DNA from 2 places in the Streptomyces sp. NPDC048297 genome. Region 2 is predicted to be linked to the other one. Evidence: predicted binding sites of a transcription regulator. Region 2 holds the regulator's gene; the other holds the start of a gene.
The links. Region 2 encodes HrcA, which represses chaperone genes, less so after heat shock. Its sites were predicted from a motif close to TTNGCACTCNGNNNNNCNGAGTGCNAA; they were not measured.

Region 1 (7,438 bases), on a different contig from region 2:
GGGAGGAGAGCGAGGAGGCACGTCAATGGCTCTACGCCTTCGCCCCGGAGGCAGGGGTGGACGCCTATCTCGCCGCCGCGGGAAGCGTGCCCGCGTTCTTCAGGGGCCACCTTCCCCCACGGGTCCCGGCATCACGCGTCCACGCCGTCCTCCAGTACCTCACCCAGCGCAGCGACGGGCGCAGCTTCGAGAACGAGTCACTGCTGCGGCTGGTGGCGTCGGTCGCGGACGAGGCGTCGGTCATTCCCCGGCTTCTCTCGCTCACCGACCGGGCGGAGGGTGAACCCACCTATGCCCGCGACGACTTCAAGCGTGCCGCCGCCCACGACGCCGCCTTCACCGTGAGCCGCCGTGCCCCCGTGCGGGTCCTGCGCGACCGGACGGTCGTACCGCTCAACTGACCGCGACGGGGCGCCCCATCAGCATCGCCGGCGCCCCGGCCACGAGCGTGCCGCCGCCCACGACGCCGCCTTCACCGTGAGCCGCCGTGCCCGCGTGCGGGTCCTGCGCGACCGGACGGTCGTACCGCTCAACTGACCGCGACGGGGCGCCCCATCAGCATCGCCGGCGCCCCCGCCACCCGCGTCAGGAAGACCGTCGCGGAGGCCGGCCCCTGCGGCTTGACCTTGCGCCGCAGTTCCTCCGGTTCGACCGCCGAGCCGCGCTTCTTCACGGTCAGCGTGCCGACCTCGCGCTCGCGCAGCAGGGCCTTCAACTTCTTCACGTTGAAGGGGAGATGATCGGTGATCTCGTAGGCGGAGGCGTACGGCGTCGGGCGCAGTTCGTCGGACGTGACGTAGGCGATGGTCGCGTCGAGCAGGCCGCCGCCGACCTGCTCGGCCACCTCGGCGACCAGATGGGCGCGGATCGCCGCGCCGTCGGGCTCGTACAGGTACCGCCCCACCGGGCGCACTTCGGGGTCGGGCAGGCCCCGGCCGAGCAGGGTGCGCGGGCCGGGCAGCAGGGTGGCGCGCACCAGGCCCGGCTCGGTGCCGAACCACAGCACCGCCTCCTTCACATCGCCGCCGTCCGAGATCCACTCCGCCTCGGCCTCGGCGGGGATCGCCTCGTGCGGAATCCCGGGGGCGATCTTCAGGGCGGCGCGGGGCGCGGCGAGGGCGGTGGCGACCGCCCAGGACAGGGGCGGCGAGTACGCCTCGGGGTCGAAGACGCGGCCCCGGCCGCCGCGCCGCGCCGGGTCCACGAACACGGCGTCGTACCCGGCGGTGCCGACCTCGGTGACGTCCGCCTCGCGCACCTCGATCAGCCCGTCGAGGCCGAGGGTCTCGGCGTTCGCCCGCGCCACGGCCGCCGTCAGCGGGTCCCGGTCCACGGCCAGCACCCTGATCCCGGCCCGCGCCAGCTCGATCGCGTCACCGCCGATCCCGCAGCACAGGTCGGCGACCGAGGTCACCCCCAGGTCCTTCATCCGGGCCGCCCGGTACGCCGCCACGCTCGCCCGCGTCGACTGCTCGACCCCGTTGGGCGTGAAGAACATCCGCTCCGCGTCCCCGGCCGCGAACTTGGCCGCCGCCCGCTGCCTCAGCCGGGCCTGGCCGAGCGCGGCCGACACCAGTTCGGGGGCGTGTGTGCGGCGCAGTCGCGTGGCGACGGCGAGTTCGTCCGCCGGGGCCGTGCCGCGCACCTCGTCGAGGAGGGCCCGGCCCTCGGGGGTGAGCAGGCTGTGGAAGGAGGGGAGCTGGTCGTTCACCGGGTCATTGTGGGCCAGTCGGTGGATGGTGCGCCTCCGGCGGCGGTGTCGGCCCGGGATCGGAGCCGGGTCCTGCGAGGATCCGACACCATGCGAGCAGTAGTACAAAATGACAAAATTCCGGCACGGCTCCCGCGCACGGCCTTCCGCTACGGCGCCCTCGCCCTGGCCGCCACCGCCGTTCTCTCCGGCTGCGCCGGCTCCGGCGGGGACACCGCCGCCCACCCCGGCCCCGCCCACCAGGCGGGCAACGCCGGTCCCGACCACCCCCTGGACGCCGCCGCCGAACGCACCCGCCTCGTCGCCGCCGCCGAGTTCTGGAAACTCGACACGGTGCCGCTCAGGCCCCCCACCCCGCCGGCCCACAAGCCGAAGATCACCGCACGCGCCGGCTTCGAGGTCGACGGACAGGTCGAGGACGACCTGCCCCCTGTCTTCACCACGGTCCCCACCAAGCAGAAGGTCGTCTTCCTCACCATCGACGACGGCGCCGAGAAGGACCCCGACTTCCTGCGCATGATGAGCGACCTGAAGATCCCCTACAGCGCCTTCCTCAGCAACTACCTGGTGAAGGACGACTACGGCTACTTCCGGAAGATGCAGTCCGAGGGCCACACCCTCAACAACCACACCATGACCCACCCCTATCTGCCCGGCCTGTCCTACGAGGAGCAGCGGGACGAGATCTGCGGCATGCAGGCGGTCATGAAGAAGCAGTTCGGCAAGGCGCCCACCGTCTTCCGGCCGCCGTACGGCAACTACAACGGCGACACCCTGCGCGCCGCCAAGTCCTGCGGCATCAAGTACGCGCCGATCTGGGACGAGGAGGTCTTCGTCGACCACTGGGAGTACCGGGAGGACGACCGCGACCTGCACCCCGGCGACATCGTCCTCACCCACTTCCGCGGTCGCGACGACTGGAACGGCACGATGGTCGACGACATGCGCCGCTTCCTGAACAAGGTCACGCGCGAGGGCTACGCCGTGGCCCGCCTGGAGGACTACCTGTGAGGCACCCGGGGCGGCGCACGCGCGGCCGGGGACACCGACGGGCCCTGACCGCCGTACTCGCCTCGGCCCTCCTCCTCACCGGCTGCGCCCAGTCCGTCGACCCCATCGAACGCCTCGGCAAGAAGGCCGCCGAGGGCGTCCGCACGTCCCGCCCCCGCCCGGACGACGCCTACCGCCGCTGGGGGCTCGCGACACCGCTCGCCGCCCCGCCGGCCCGCCCCGTCCGCCTGCTGGCCACCCACACCGGACCCGCCTCGGACCCCCGCGTCCTGGACCACGTCACCACCACCGACAAGGTCGTCTTCCTCACCTACGACGACGGCTCCGCCCACGACCCGCGCTTCGCCGACATGGTCCGCGACCTGCACCTGCCGGTCACTCTCTTCCTCCCGGAGAGCGCCGTCGCCCCCGCCGCCGGCCACTACGCCCGCCTCCGCGCGGCCGGCGCCACAGCGGAGAACCGCACCGCCGACCGCCCCGCCCTGCGCGGCCGGCCCTACACCGGCCAGCGCGCCGAGATCTGCGCCGAACAGGACCGCCTCGCCCTCCGCTTCGGCACCCGCCCCCACCTCCTGCGCCCGCCCCACGGCCACTACGACCGCACCACCCTGCGCGCGGCCGGCGCCTGCGGCATCTCCACCGTCGTCCTGTGGCGAGCCGTCATGACCACCGACGGCCTCACCTACCCCCACGGCGACCAGGACCTCCAGCCGGGCGACATCGTCCTCGTCGGCCCCGAAAAGACCACCGGCCACACCCTCACGGACCGCACCCTGCGCCTGCTGCACGGAATCCAGGAGCGGGGAATGACGGTGGCCCGCCTTGAGGACTACCTGTAGCTGCCCGAACCAGCCCGTCCGGTGTTGGAGGGCGAGGCCCTTCAGGGACCGAAATGACGGTGGCCCGCCTTGAGGACTACCTGTAGCCCATCGAACCAGCCCGCCCGGCGTTCGAGGACGAGGCCTTTCAAGGGCCGAAATGACGGTGGCCCGCCTTGAGGACTACCTGTAGCCCATCGAACCAGCCTGTCCGGCGTTTGAGGACGAGGCCCCTTAAGGGACGAAGCGGGGGTTCGGGGGCGGCAGCCCCCGAAACGGCGCCCCCGACACCCCGCACTGGACGGCACCGAACACCCCGCCCCCGCCGACGCGCCGCACGGCAATTGGCACTCCGCTTGACCGAGTGCTAACCCCGGTCATAGTCTCGGCTCTGGCACTCGGCAGATGAGAGTGCCAACAAAGCGACGGGCAGGTCCGGCACCCGCGACGACGGATCCACCTGGTCGCCACCTCAGACAGTTAACCCCGTGAGATCTCCGAAGGGGGAGGTCGGATCGTGACGACCGCCAGCTCCAAGGTTGCCATCAAGCCGCTCGAGGACCGCATCGTGGTCCAGCCGCTCGACGCCGAGCAGACCACGGCCTCCGGCCTGGTCATCCCGGACACCGCGAAGGAGAAGCCCCAGGAGGGCGCCGTCCTCGCCGTGGGTCCGGGCCGTTTCGAGAACGGCGAGCGCCTGCCGCTCGACGTCAAGGTCGGCGACGTCGTCCTGTACAGCAAGTACGGCGGCACCGAGGTGAAGTACAACGGCGACGAGTACCTCGTCCTCTCGGCTCGCGACGTCCTCGCGATCATCGAGAAGTAGTTCACCCCGAGCAATTCTGCTCATGACTGCGCCCCTGGCCCCCCGCGACCGATGAGTAGCCGGGCGCCCGGGGCGCAGTTTCATTCCACCGAGATTTTCCGAGAGGGCTCCCGCTGTCATGGCGAAGATCCTGAAGTTCGACGAGGACGCCCGTCGCGCCCTCGAGCGCGGCGTCAACAAGCTGGCCGACACGGTGAAGGTGACGATCGGCCCCAAGGGCCGCAACGTCGTCATCGACAAGAAGTTCGGCGCCCCCACCATCACCAACGACGGTGTCACGATCGCCCGTGAGGTCGAGATCGACGACCCGTACGAGAACCTCGGCGCGCAGCTGGTGAAGGAGGTGGCGACCAAGACCAACGACATCGCGGGTGACGGCACCACCACCGCCACCGTGCTCGCCCAGGCGCTGGTCCGCGAGGGCCTGCGCAACGTCGCCGCCGGCGCCTCCCCGGCCTCCCTGAAGAAGGGCATCGACGCCGCGGTCAAGGCGATCTCCGACGATCTGCACGCCTCGGCGCGCCCGATCGACGAGAAGTCCGACATCGCCGCCGTCGCCGCGCTGTCCGCCCAGGACCAGCAGGTCGGCGAGCTGATCGCCGAGGCCATGGACAAGGTCGGCAAGGACGGTGTCATCACCGTCGAGGAGTCCAACACCTTCGGTCTGGAGCTGGACTTCACCGAGGGCATGGCCTTCGACAAGGGCTACCTGTCGCCGTACTTCGTCACCGACCAGGAGCGTATGGAGGCCGTCCTCGACGACCCGTACATCCTGATCAACCAGGGCAAGATCTCGTCCATCCAGGACCTGCTGCCGCTGCTGGAGAAGGTCATCCAGGCGGGTGCCTCCCGGCCGCTGCTGATCATCGCCGAGGACGTCGAGGGCGAGGCCCTGTCGACCCTGGTCGTCAACAAGATCCGCGGCACCTTCAACGCCGTCGCGGTGAAGGCCCCCGGCTTCGGCGACCGCCGCAAGGCCATGCTGCAGGACATCGCGACCCTCAGCGGCGGCACGGTCATCTCCGAGGAGGTCGGCCTCAAGCTCGACCAGGTCGGTCTCGACGTGCTGGGCTCCGCCCGCCGCGTGACCGTCACCAAGGACGACACCACCATCGTCGACGGTGGCGGCAAGTCCGAGGACGTCACGGGCCGCGTCGCGCAGATCAAGGCCGAGATCGAGAACACCGACTCCGACTGGGACCGCGAGAAGCTCCAGGAGCGCCTCGCGAAGCTGGCCGGCGGCGTGTGCGTGATCAAGGTCGGCGCCGCCACCGAGGTGGAGCTGAAGGAGAAGAAGCACCGTCTGGAGGACGCCATCTCCGCGACCCGCGCCGCGGTCGAGGAGGGCATCGTCTCCGGTGGTGGCTCCGCTCTGGTCCACGCCTCCAAGGTCCTCGAGGGCAACCTCGACAAGACCGGCGACGAGGCCACCGGTGTCTCCGTCGTCCGCAACGCCGTCGTCGAGCCGCTGCGCTGGATCGCGGAGAACGCGGGCCTCGAAGGCTACGTGATCGTCTCCAAGGTCAAGGAGCTGGACAAGGGCAGCGGTTACAACGCCGCCACCGGCGAGTACGGCGACCTGGTCAAGGCCGGCGTCATCGACCCGGTCAAGGTCACCCGCTCCGCCCTGGAGAACGCCGCCTCCATCGCCTCCCTGCTGCTCACGACCGAGACCCTGGTCGTCGAGAAGAAGGAAGAGGAAGAGGCCGCCGCGGGCCACGGCCACGGTCACGGCCACGCCCACTGAGCCCTCCCGCTCATGACGAAGGCCCGGCGCCCCTCGGGGTGCCGGGCCTTCGCCGTGCCCGCTACCGCTCCAGCTCCTCCAGCGCCCCCAACTGTCCCAGCAGGCCGAGACGGTCGTACTGCCACCAGCCCTCGTGGATCCGGCCGTCGGGGTCGAAGCGGAAGACGGTCGTCCCGGTCATCGACACCCGCGCGCCGGTGTCGGACAGGCCCAGGAACTCGCCCTTCTGGACGCCGTTCCAGCTCCACCGGGTGCACACCCGGTCCTCCTGGGTGATCTGGTCCTCGACCGTGAACGCGAAGTCGAAGGCGTCACGCCACATCCCGATCTCGCGCAGCATGTTGTCCATCCCGAGCACGTCCTGCTCATTGGCCGGATCGTGGTCGTGGTAGTTCTCCGCGAGCAGGCCGTTCAGCGGTGGCAACGGCCCCGGCAGCGCGATCGCCGCGAAGAACCGGCGCGCCTGCTCCGCGTACAACTGCGCGTCGTGCACCACGTCCAGGTCGGTGAACGTCGGCAACTCGTCGCACAGGGCGACCATCTCCCTGAAGATCCGGTCGGTCTCCGGCAGGTTCGAGTTCCGCATCGCCTCCTCGTACGACGCGAACTCCACGATCTCGATGACGTGCGTCGCGTCCGAGCGATCCGCCCCGACCACCGCGTGCGTCGCCGTCCGCTTCCCCCGGGTCTTCTCGACCCACTGGTCCAGCAGCCGGTTCATCTCGTCGAGCCGGCTGGTCTTGCAGTCGATGAGCTGTAGGAACGTCATGCCGCCGCCTTCCGGCCGGCCCCCTGCTCCGGTTCCCCCACGCCCATCCTCCCACCGGAACACGGGCGCCACCCGCGCTCACTGCGGCCCGTACCTGCGCCCCGTCTTCGAGGAGATCCCGCCCAGCAGCCCGCGCGGGGTCACCTTCACCAGTCCCATCAGCGCCTTGTACCGGGGATCCGGGATGGACAGCGTCCTGCCGCGCGAGAGGTCGGCCAGGGCAGCCGCGACCAGCTTGTCGGCGTCCAGCCACATCCAGCCGGGGATGTTGTCCGTGCCCATCCCGGCCCGCTCGTGGAACTCGGTGCGCACGAAACCCGGGCACAGCGCCATCAGCCGCACCCCGCTGCCCGCGAGGTCCTTCGCCGCGCCCTGCGTGAACTGCACGACCCACGCCTTCGATGCGCCGTACGTGCCCCGGGGCACGAAAGCCGCCACCGAGGCGACGTTCACGACCCCGCCGCGCCCGCGCTCCCGCATCGCCCCGGCCGCCGCCGAGGTCAGCCGCAGCACCGCCTCGCAGTGCACCTTGAGCATCCGCAGCTCGTCGGCCATG
Region 2 (7,438 bases):
TCGGTTGTGGATGGGTTTTGGTGGTTGGGTGGGGTGTTTCGCGGTCGCTGGTGGCCGCTTTCGTAACTCAACGCTTATGTATGCCACCGTTCTGTCACCCTGGCCGCATGGACATGGCGGCCATACCGACGCAGCGGGAGAGTGAGACCGGCGGCCGGGGGGCGCAGGGGCACGCCACGTTGCCCGGGAGCCCCCTCGCGCCGGGGGCGGCGCGTGCCCTGGTGCGGTCCGCTCTCGGGGAGTGGGGAGGGCGGGGGCCCGCCGGATTCGACGGGCGGCTGGCCGACGACGCCATGGCGGTGGTCAGTGAGCTGGTCACGAACGCCGTCGTACACGCCGGTACGGACGTGGAGGTCGACTGGCGGCTGGAGGAGTGCGGCGCGTTCGTGGTCGAGGTCGGTGACAGGCATCCGTTCCGCGCGCCACGCGACCCCGTCGGCGGCGAGGCGTCGTACGACTCCCTCGAGTACGGGCGCGGGCTGCGCCTGGTCGCGGCGCTCGCCGAGTCCTGGGGCGTCACCTACCGCACCGGTGCCAAGACGGTGTGGGCGCGGCTGCCCGCCGGGGGCCGGCCGGACGCCGACGGGCCCGCGCCGGGGTACACGCTGGACGCCGCCGAGGCCCTCGCCCCGCAGCCGCGCCGCAGCGGAGACCGGGACTGGTTCGGGCGGGGCGCGCTGTCCTTCCTGGCCGAGGCCTCCGACCTGCTCGCGGGACAGCTCGACGAGACCCTGGTCGCCGCCCTCACCGGCCAGCTGATCGTGCCCCGGCTCGCCGACTGGTGCGCGGTGTGGCTGGAGGACGAGGCGTCCGTACGCGGCGGCGACGGCGGCGGCCCCGCCCGGGTCTGGCACGCGTGCGAGAACCTCATCGAGGAACTGCACCGGGCCCTGGAGAAGGACCCGCCCGGTTCGCTCGACGGCGTGTGGGCAGGGCCCCGGCCGTACCCGTGGCCCGGCGACGCGCTCGGCCCGGAGGGCGTCGAGGGCATCGCGCTCGCCTACCGGCTGGTCGCGGGCGGCCGTCCGCTGGGCACGCTGGTGATCGGCCGGTGCGGTCCGGCCGGGTTCCCCGACGAGGTCACCGGTCTGGTCGAGGACCTCAGCCGCCGGGTGGCGCTGGCCATCGGCGCCGCCCGCCAGTACGCCCGCCAGGCCACCATCAGCGCCGTCCTGCAGCGCGGCCTGCTGCCCGGCGCGGTCGCCGAGATCCCCGGGGTGAGCAGCGCGCTCGTCTACGAGCCCTGCGACAAGGGCGGCCCCAGCGGCGACTTCTACGACCTGTTCCCGGCGGGCGACGGCCGCTGGTGCTTCGCCGTCGGCGACGTCCAGGGCAAGGGCCCCGAGGCCGCCGTCGTGATCGGGCTCGCCCGGCCCTGGCTCAGACTGCTGGCCCGCGAGGGCTACCGGGTCGCCGACGTCCTCGACCGCCTCAACCAGCTCCTGCTTGACGACGCCACCGAGGCCGCCGACGCCGCCGCCCGCGCGCTGGTCGCCGCCGGCGGCCGTCCCCTGGCCCCCGCGGACGGCCCGCAGACCCGCTTCCTCTCCCTGCTCTACGGCGAGCTGACCCCGTTCGACGGCGGCGTCCGCTGCACCCTCGCCTCCGCCGGGCACCCGCTGCCCCTCCTGCTGCGCCCCGACGGCAAGGTGGCCACCGCGGCCCGCCCGCAGACCCTGCTCGGGGTCGTCGAGGACGAGACCTACACCAGCGAGACCATCGAACTGCGCCCCGGCGACAGCCTGCTGTGCGTCACGGACGGGGTGACCGAGCGCCGTTCCGGCCCCCGCCAGTTCGACGACGGCGACGGGCTCGCCCGCGCCCTGTCCGGCTGCGCGGGCCTGAGCGCCGAGCTGATCGCCGAGCGGATCCGCCGCCTCGTGCACGACTTCGGCGGCGGCCTGCCCGCGGACGACCTGGCTCTGCTGGTCCTCCAGGCCGAGTGAGAGAGCCCCGGGTAAGCCGAGTGAGGGCCCCGAGTAATCCGCCGTCGAGCAATCGCCGTCGTACGGGACAATGGAGTACATGCCTTCCGCACTCCCCGACGGCGAGCCCGTCCCCGACGACGGCGCGCTGCCCGCCTCCGCGCTCGCCGGGGCCGCCGGCCGGCCCCTCGGGTTCTACCTGCACGTCCCGTACTGCGCGACCCGCTGCGGCTACTGCGACTTCAACACCTACACCGCGACCGAGCTGCGCGGCACCGGCGGCGTGCTGGCCTCCCGGGACAACTACGCCGACACCCTGACCGACGAGATCCGCCTCGCCCGGAAGGCGCTGGGCGACGACCCGCGCGAGGTCCGCACGGTCTTCGTCGGCGGTGGCACGCCGACACTCCTGGCCGCCGACGACCTCGTACGGATGCTGGCCGCGATCCGCGACGAGTTCGGTCTCGCGCCGGACGCCGAGGTCACGACGGAGGCGAACCCGGAGTCCGTCGACCCGGCGTACCTGGCCACGCTCCGGGAGGGCGGCTTCAACCGGATCTCCTTCGGCATGCAGAGCGCGAAGCAGCACGTGCTGAAGATCCTGGACCGGACCCACACCCCCGGCCGCCCCGAGGCATGCGTCGCGGAGGCGCGGGCGCAGGGCTTCGAGCACGTCAACCTCGACCTGATCTACGGCACCCCCGGCGAGTCGGACGACGACTGGAGGGCCTCGCTGGAGGCGGCGCTCGGCGCCGGTCCCGACCACATCAGCGCGTACGCCCTGATCGTCGAGGAAGGCACCCAGCTCGCCCGCCGCATCCGCCGGGGCGAGGTCCCGATGACGGACGACGACGTCCACGCCGACCGGTACCTGATCGCCGAGGAGATGCTGTCCGCGGCCGGTTTCGACTGGTACGAGGTCTCCAACTGGGCCACCTCGCAGGCCGGCCGCTGCCTGCACAACGAGCTGTACTGGCGCGGCGCCGACTGGTGGGGGGCCGGCCCGGGGGCGCACTCGCACGTGGGCGGGGTGCGCTGGTGGAACGTCAAGCATCCGGGCGCGTACGCGGCGGCCCTCGCCTCGGGCCGCTCGCCGGGTGCGGGGCGCGAGCTGCTGTCCGACGAGGACCGGCGGGTCGAGCGGATCCTGCTGGAGCTGAGGCTTCGGGAGGGGGTGCCGTTGTCACTGCTGCGCGAGGAGGGCCTCGCGGCCTCGGGGCGGGCGCTGGCGGACGGTCTCCTCCAGGAGGGGCCGTACGAGGAGGGACGCGCCGTGCTCACGTTGCGGGGGAGGCTGCTGGCGGACGCCGTGGTGCGGGACCTGGTGGACTGATCACCCGGCGGAGTGAATCACTGCGGAACGCCGGTTCGGTCCCTAACCTGGTTCGTAGGCTGCCGCCAAAAGGACGCGGCGGATGTGGAGGGCCACGGAGATGACCGCTGTGGACGAGCGTGGGATGACCAAGTTCTTCGAGGAGTTCGAGCCTCCCGAGGGCATCAAGGTTGAGCTTCTCCGGGGGGTAATCGTGATGATGGCCAGCCCTGACATCGTGCACAACACGATCGTTGCCGATGTCCAGGACCAGATCCCGCGGCAGCGTTGGTCTCGGCTCCAGACTCAGGACGTGGACATCCTGGATGAGGCCAGTGAGCCCGTACCGGACCTGGTGGTCATGGAGCGTGATCTGCTTCCCGACTCAGGTCGCCTGCTGCCGTCCTCGCTGATCACGATGGTCGTCGAGGTCGTCTCCAAGTCCAGCGTCCACCAGGACTACGTGGTCAAGCGCTCGATCTACGCAGGGGGAAAGATCCCCGCCTACCTCATCCTCGACCCGATCATGGCGCACTGCGTTCTGCTGACGAAGCCCGCAGGCCGAGGTGAGGACGCCGACTACCTGACTCAGGAGATCGTCAAGTTCGGCGATCCGGTTCTGCTGGAGGATCCGGGGCTCGAACTGGACACCAGCGAGTTCGGTACCTTCCCCAACGTCAGGCCCCACCGCTACCCGTGACGAAGTCGATCAGTTCCTCCACCCGCCCCAGCAGTTCCGGCTCCAGGTCCTTGTAGGACCCGACCCGCGCCAGGATCGCCTGCCACACCGCCCCGGTGTTCTCCGGCGGCCAGCCCAGCGCCCGGCACACGCCCGTCTTCCAGTCCTGGCCGTGCGGCACCCGGGGCCAGCCGGGGATGCCCAGGGACGACGGCTTCACCGCCTCCCAGATGTCGATGTACGGGTGGCCCACCACCAGCGCGTGCGCGCTCGTCACCGACTCCGCGATGCGCCACTCCTTCGTGCCCGGGACCAGGTGGTCCACGAGGATCCCCAGGCGGGCGTCCGGACCCGGCGCGAAAGACTCCACGATCGCCGGCAGATCGTCCACGCCCTCCAGGTACTCCACGACCACGCCCTCGACGCGCAGGTCGTCGCCCCACACCTTCTCGACCAGCTCGGCGTCGTGCCGGCCCTCGACGTAGATGCGGCCGGCGCGGGCCACGCGCGCGCGTGCGCCGGGTACGGCGACCGAGCCGGACGCCGTACGGGCGGGACGTGCCGGAGCCGCGGACGATGGGCGTACGAGCGTCACCACGCGCCCCTCCAGCAGGAAGCCGCGCGGCTCCAGCGGGAACACCCGGTGCTTGCCGAAGCGGTCCTCCAGGGTCACCGTGCCCGCCTCGCAGCGGATCACCGCACCGCAGAACCCGGTACCGGGCTCCTCCACCACCAGGCCCGGATCCGCCGGGACCTCGGGCACCGGCTGGGACTTCTTCCAGGGAGGGGTCAGGTCGGGGGAGTACTGGCGCATTCGGATGACGATAGGAGAAGCCCCGGGGCCGCGCCTACGACACGCCGAAACGGGACGCCAGTTCGTCGCGCTGGCGTCGTACGAACGCCGCGTCCACCACGGCTCCGTGACCGGGCACGTACAGCGCGTCCTCGCCGCCGAGCGCCAGCAGCCGGTCCAGGGCGTCCGGCCAGCGGGAGGGTACGGCGTCCGGGCCGGCCTGGGGTGCGCCGGACTCCTCGACGAGGTCGCCGCAGAAGACGACCTCCGGGGTCGTGGGAGTCCCCGGGGTCTCGGGAGTCCCTGGAGTCCCCGGGGCGCCGGGGACGAGGACCGCGAGATCGTGGGCGGTGTGGCCGGGACCGACGTTCGCCAGCAGCACCTGGCGGCCCTCGCCCAGGTCGAGGGTCCACTCGCCGCTCACCAGATGGCGCGGCGCGGTCAGCGCGGCCACCGCCTCCTGGGCGTCCGCCACCGGCAGGCCGTTCCTGATCGCGTCCAGCCGCAGGTCCTCGCGCTCGTGCGCGAACACCGTCTCCAGGCCCACCGCCGCGTACACCCGCGCACCGGCGAACGCGGGCGCGCCGAAGACATGGTCGAAGTGGGGGTGGGTCAGCGCGAGATGGGTCACACGCCGGCCGGTCAGCCGCCGCGCCGCCTCACGCAGCCGCGCACCCTCGGCGAGGCTCGACCCGGCGTCCACCAACAGCGCCGTGCCCGCGCCGACGACCAGCCCCACCGTGCAGTCCCAGCCGGGCAGCCGGCACCGGCCGACCCCCTCCGCCAGCCGCTGCCATCCCAGGTCTTCCCAAGTCACCGTCATACCGCGACGCTAGCCGTCACAGGCCGTCACCGTGGTACGGACCTTGCCCAGTCAGTACCCCACGGCCGTACACTGGGCCGGGGACGGCTGGCACTCGCACGTGTTGAGTGCCAGGCCAGGATCCGAAGGGCCGTGGGGAGCCGTGGGGAAGACGTGATGGAGGTGCGCGCGGATGCTGAGTGAACGAAGGCTGCAGGTTCTGCGCGCCATCGTCCAGGACTATGTGGGAACCGAGGAGCCGGTGGGGTCGAAGGCGCTCACGGAGCGTCACAATCTCGGCGTCTCCCCGGCGACCGTGCGCAACGACATGGCCGTCCTGGAGGACGAGGGCTTCATCGCCCAGCCGCACACCAGCGCCGGGCGCATCCCCACCGACAAGGGCTACCGGCTGTTCGTCGACAAGCTCGCCGGCGTCAAGCCGATGACCGCGCCCGAGCGGCGCGCCATCCAGAACTTCCTGGGGGGCGCCGTCGACCTCGACGACGTCGTGGCGCGCACGGTACGGCTGCTCGCGCAGCTCACCCGGCAGGTCGCCGTCGTGCAGTACCCGTCCCTGACCCGCTCGACCGTGCGGCACGTGGAGCTGCTCGCGCTCGCCCCCGCGCGCGTGATGCTCGTGCTGATCACGGACACCGGCCGGGTCGAGCAGCGGATGATCGACTGCCCGGCGCCCTTCGGGGAGACCTCACTGGCGGATCTGCGGGCCCGGCTGAACAGCAGGGTCGCGGGGCGCCGGTTCACCGACGTGCCGCATCTGGTCGAGGACCTGGCCGACGCCTTCGAGGCCGAGGATCGCGGTACGGTCTCGGCGGTGCTCTCCACTTTGCTGGAGACACTGGTCGAGGAGAACGAGGAGCGGCTGATGATCGGCGGAACCGCCAATCTGACCCGCTTCGGACATGACTTCCCTCTCACCATCCGGCCCGTCCTGGAGGCACTGGAGGAGCAGGTCGTGCTCCTCAAACTCCTTGGCGAGGCGAAGGATCCGGGCATGACCGTGCGTATCGGGCACGAGAACGCCCATGAGGGACTCAACTCCACTTCAGTCGTGTCGGTCGGCTACGGTTCGGGCGGCGAGGCGGTTGCCAAGCTCGGCGTGGTCGGACCGACCCGCATGGACTATCCGGGAACGATGGGAGCGGTACGCGCAGTGGCACGGTACGTCGGACAGATCCTGGCGGAGTCGTAAGTGGCCACGGACTACTACGCCGTTCTCGGCGTGCGCCGCGACGCGTCGCAGGATGAGATCAAGAAGGCGTTCCGTCGGCTCGCGCGCGAGCTGCACCCGGACGTCAACCCCGATCCGAAGACCCAGGAGCGGTTCAAGGAGATCAACGCCGCCTACGAGGTGCTGTCGGACCCGCAGAAGAAGCAGGTCTACGACCTCGGCGGCGACCCGCTCTCGCAGGCCGGCGGCGGTGCGGGCGGTTTCGGGGCCGGTGGCTTCGGCAACTTCTCCGACATCATGGACGCGTTCTTCGGTACGGCGTCGCAGCGCGGGCCCCGCTCGCGCACCCGGCGCGGCCAGGACGCGATGATCCGGCTCGAGGTCGAGCTGGACGAGGCGGCCTTCGGGACGACCAAGGACATCCAGGTCGACACCGCGATCGTCTGCGGCACCTGCAACGGTGAGGGCGCGGCTCCGGGCACGTCCGCCCAGACGTGTGACATGTGCCGCGGTCGTGGTGAGGTCTCCCAGGTGACCCGGTCCTTCCTGGGCCAGGTCATGACCTCCCGGCCCTGCCCCCAGTGCCAGGGCTTCGGCACGGTCGTGCCGACCCCGTGCCCGGAGTGCGCGGGCGACGGGCGCGTCCGGTCGCGGCGCACCCTCACCGTGAAGATCCCGGCCGGTGTCGACAACGGCACCCGGATCCAGCTCGCCGGCGAGGGCGAGGTCGGGCCCGGC

Region 1: groES (co-chaperone GroES) is a predicted target of HrcA. The motif match lies at 3,885-3,911, and genes of this name have one in related genera.

Annotation. Positions count from the first base shown of each region.
Region 1 covers NZ_JBICZA010000005.1:280,217-287,654, forward strand. The annotation lists gene ACGFYV_RS08155 (NACHT domain-containing protein) at 1-401, shown strand, start outside; gene ACGFYV_RS08160 (methyltransferase domain-containing protein) at 530-1,819, opposite strand; gene ACGFYV_RS08165 (polysaccharide deacetylase family protein) at 1,802-2,722, shown strand; gene ACGFYV_RS08170 (polysaccharide deacetylase family protein) at 2,719-3,561, shown strand; gene groES (co-chaperone GroES) at 4,058-4,366, shown strand; gene groL (chaperonin GroEL) at 4,485-6,113, shown strand; gene ACGFYV_RS08185 (ester cyclase) at 6,175-6,882, opposite strand; gene ACGFYV_RS08190 (SDR family NAD(P)-dependent oxidoreductase) at 6,961-7,438, opposite strand, start outside.
Region 2 covers NZ_JBICZA010000010.1:144,631-152,068, reverse strand. The annotation lists gene ACGFYV_RS13750 (SpoIIE family protein phosphatase) at 114-1,946, shown strand; gene hemW (radical SAM family heme chaperone HemW) at 2,026-3,258, shown strand; gene ACGFYV_RS13740 (Uma2 family endonuclease) at 3,359-3,937, shown strand; gene ACGFYV_RS13735 (DUF3097 domain-containing protein) at 3,915-4,730, opposite strand; gene ACGFYV_RS13730 (MBL fold metallo-hydrolase) at 4,765-5,532, opposite strand; gene hrcA (heat-inducible transcriptional repressor HrcA) at 5,705-6,721, shown strand; gene dnaJ (molecular chaperone DnaJ) at 6,722-7,438, shown strand, end outside.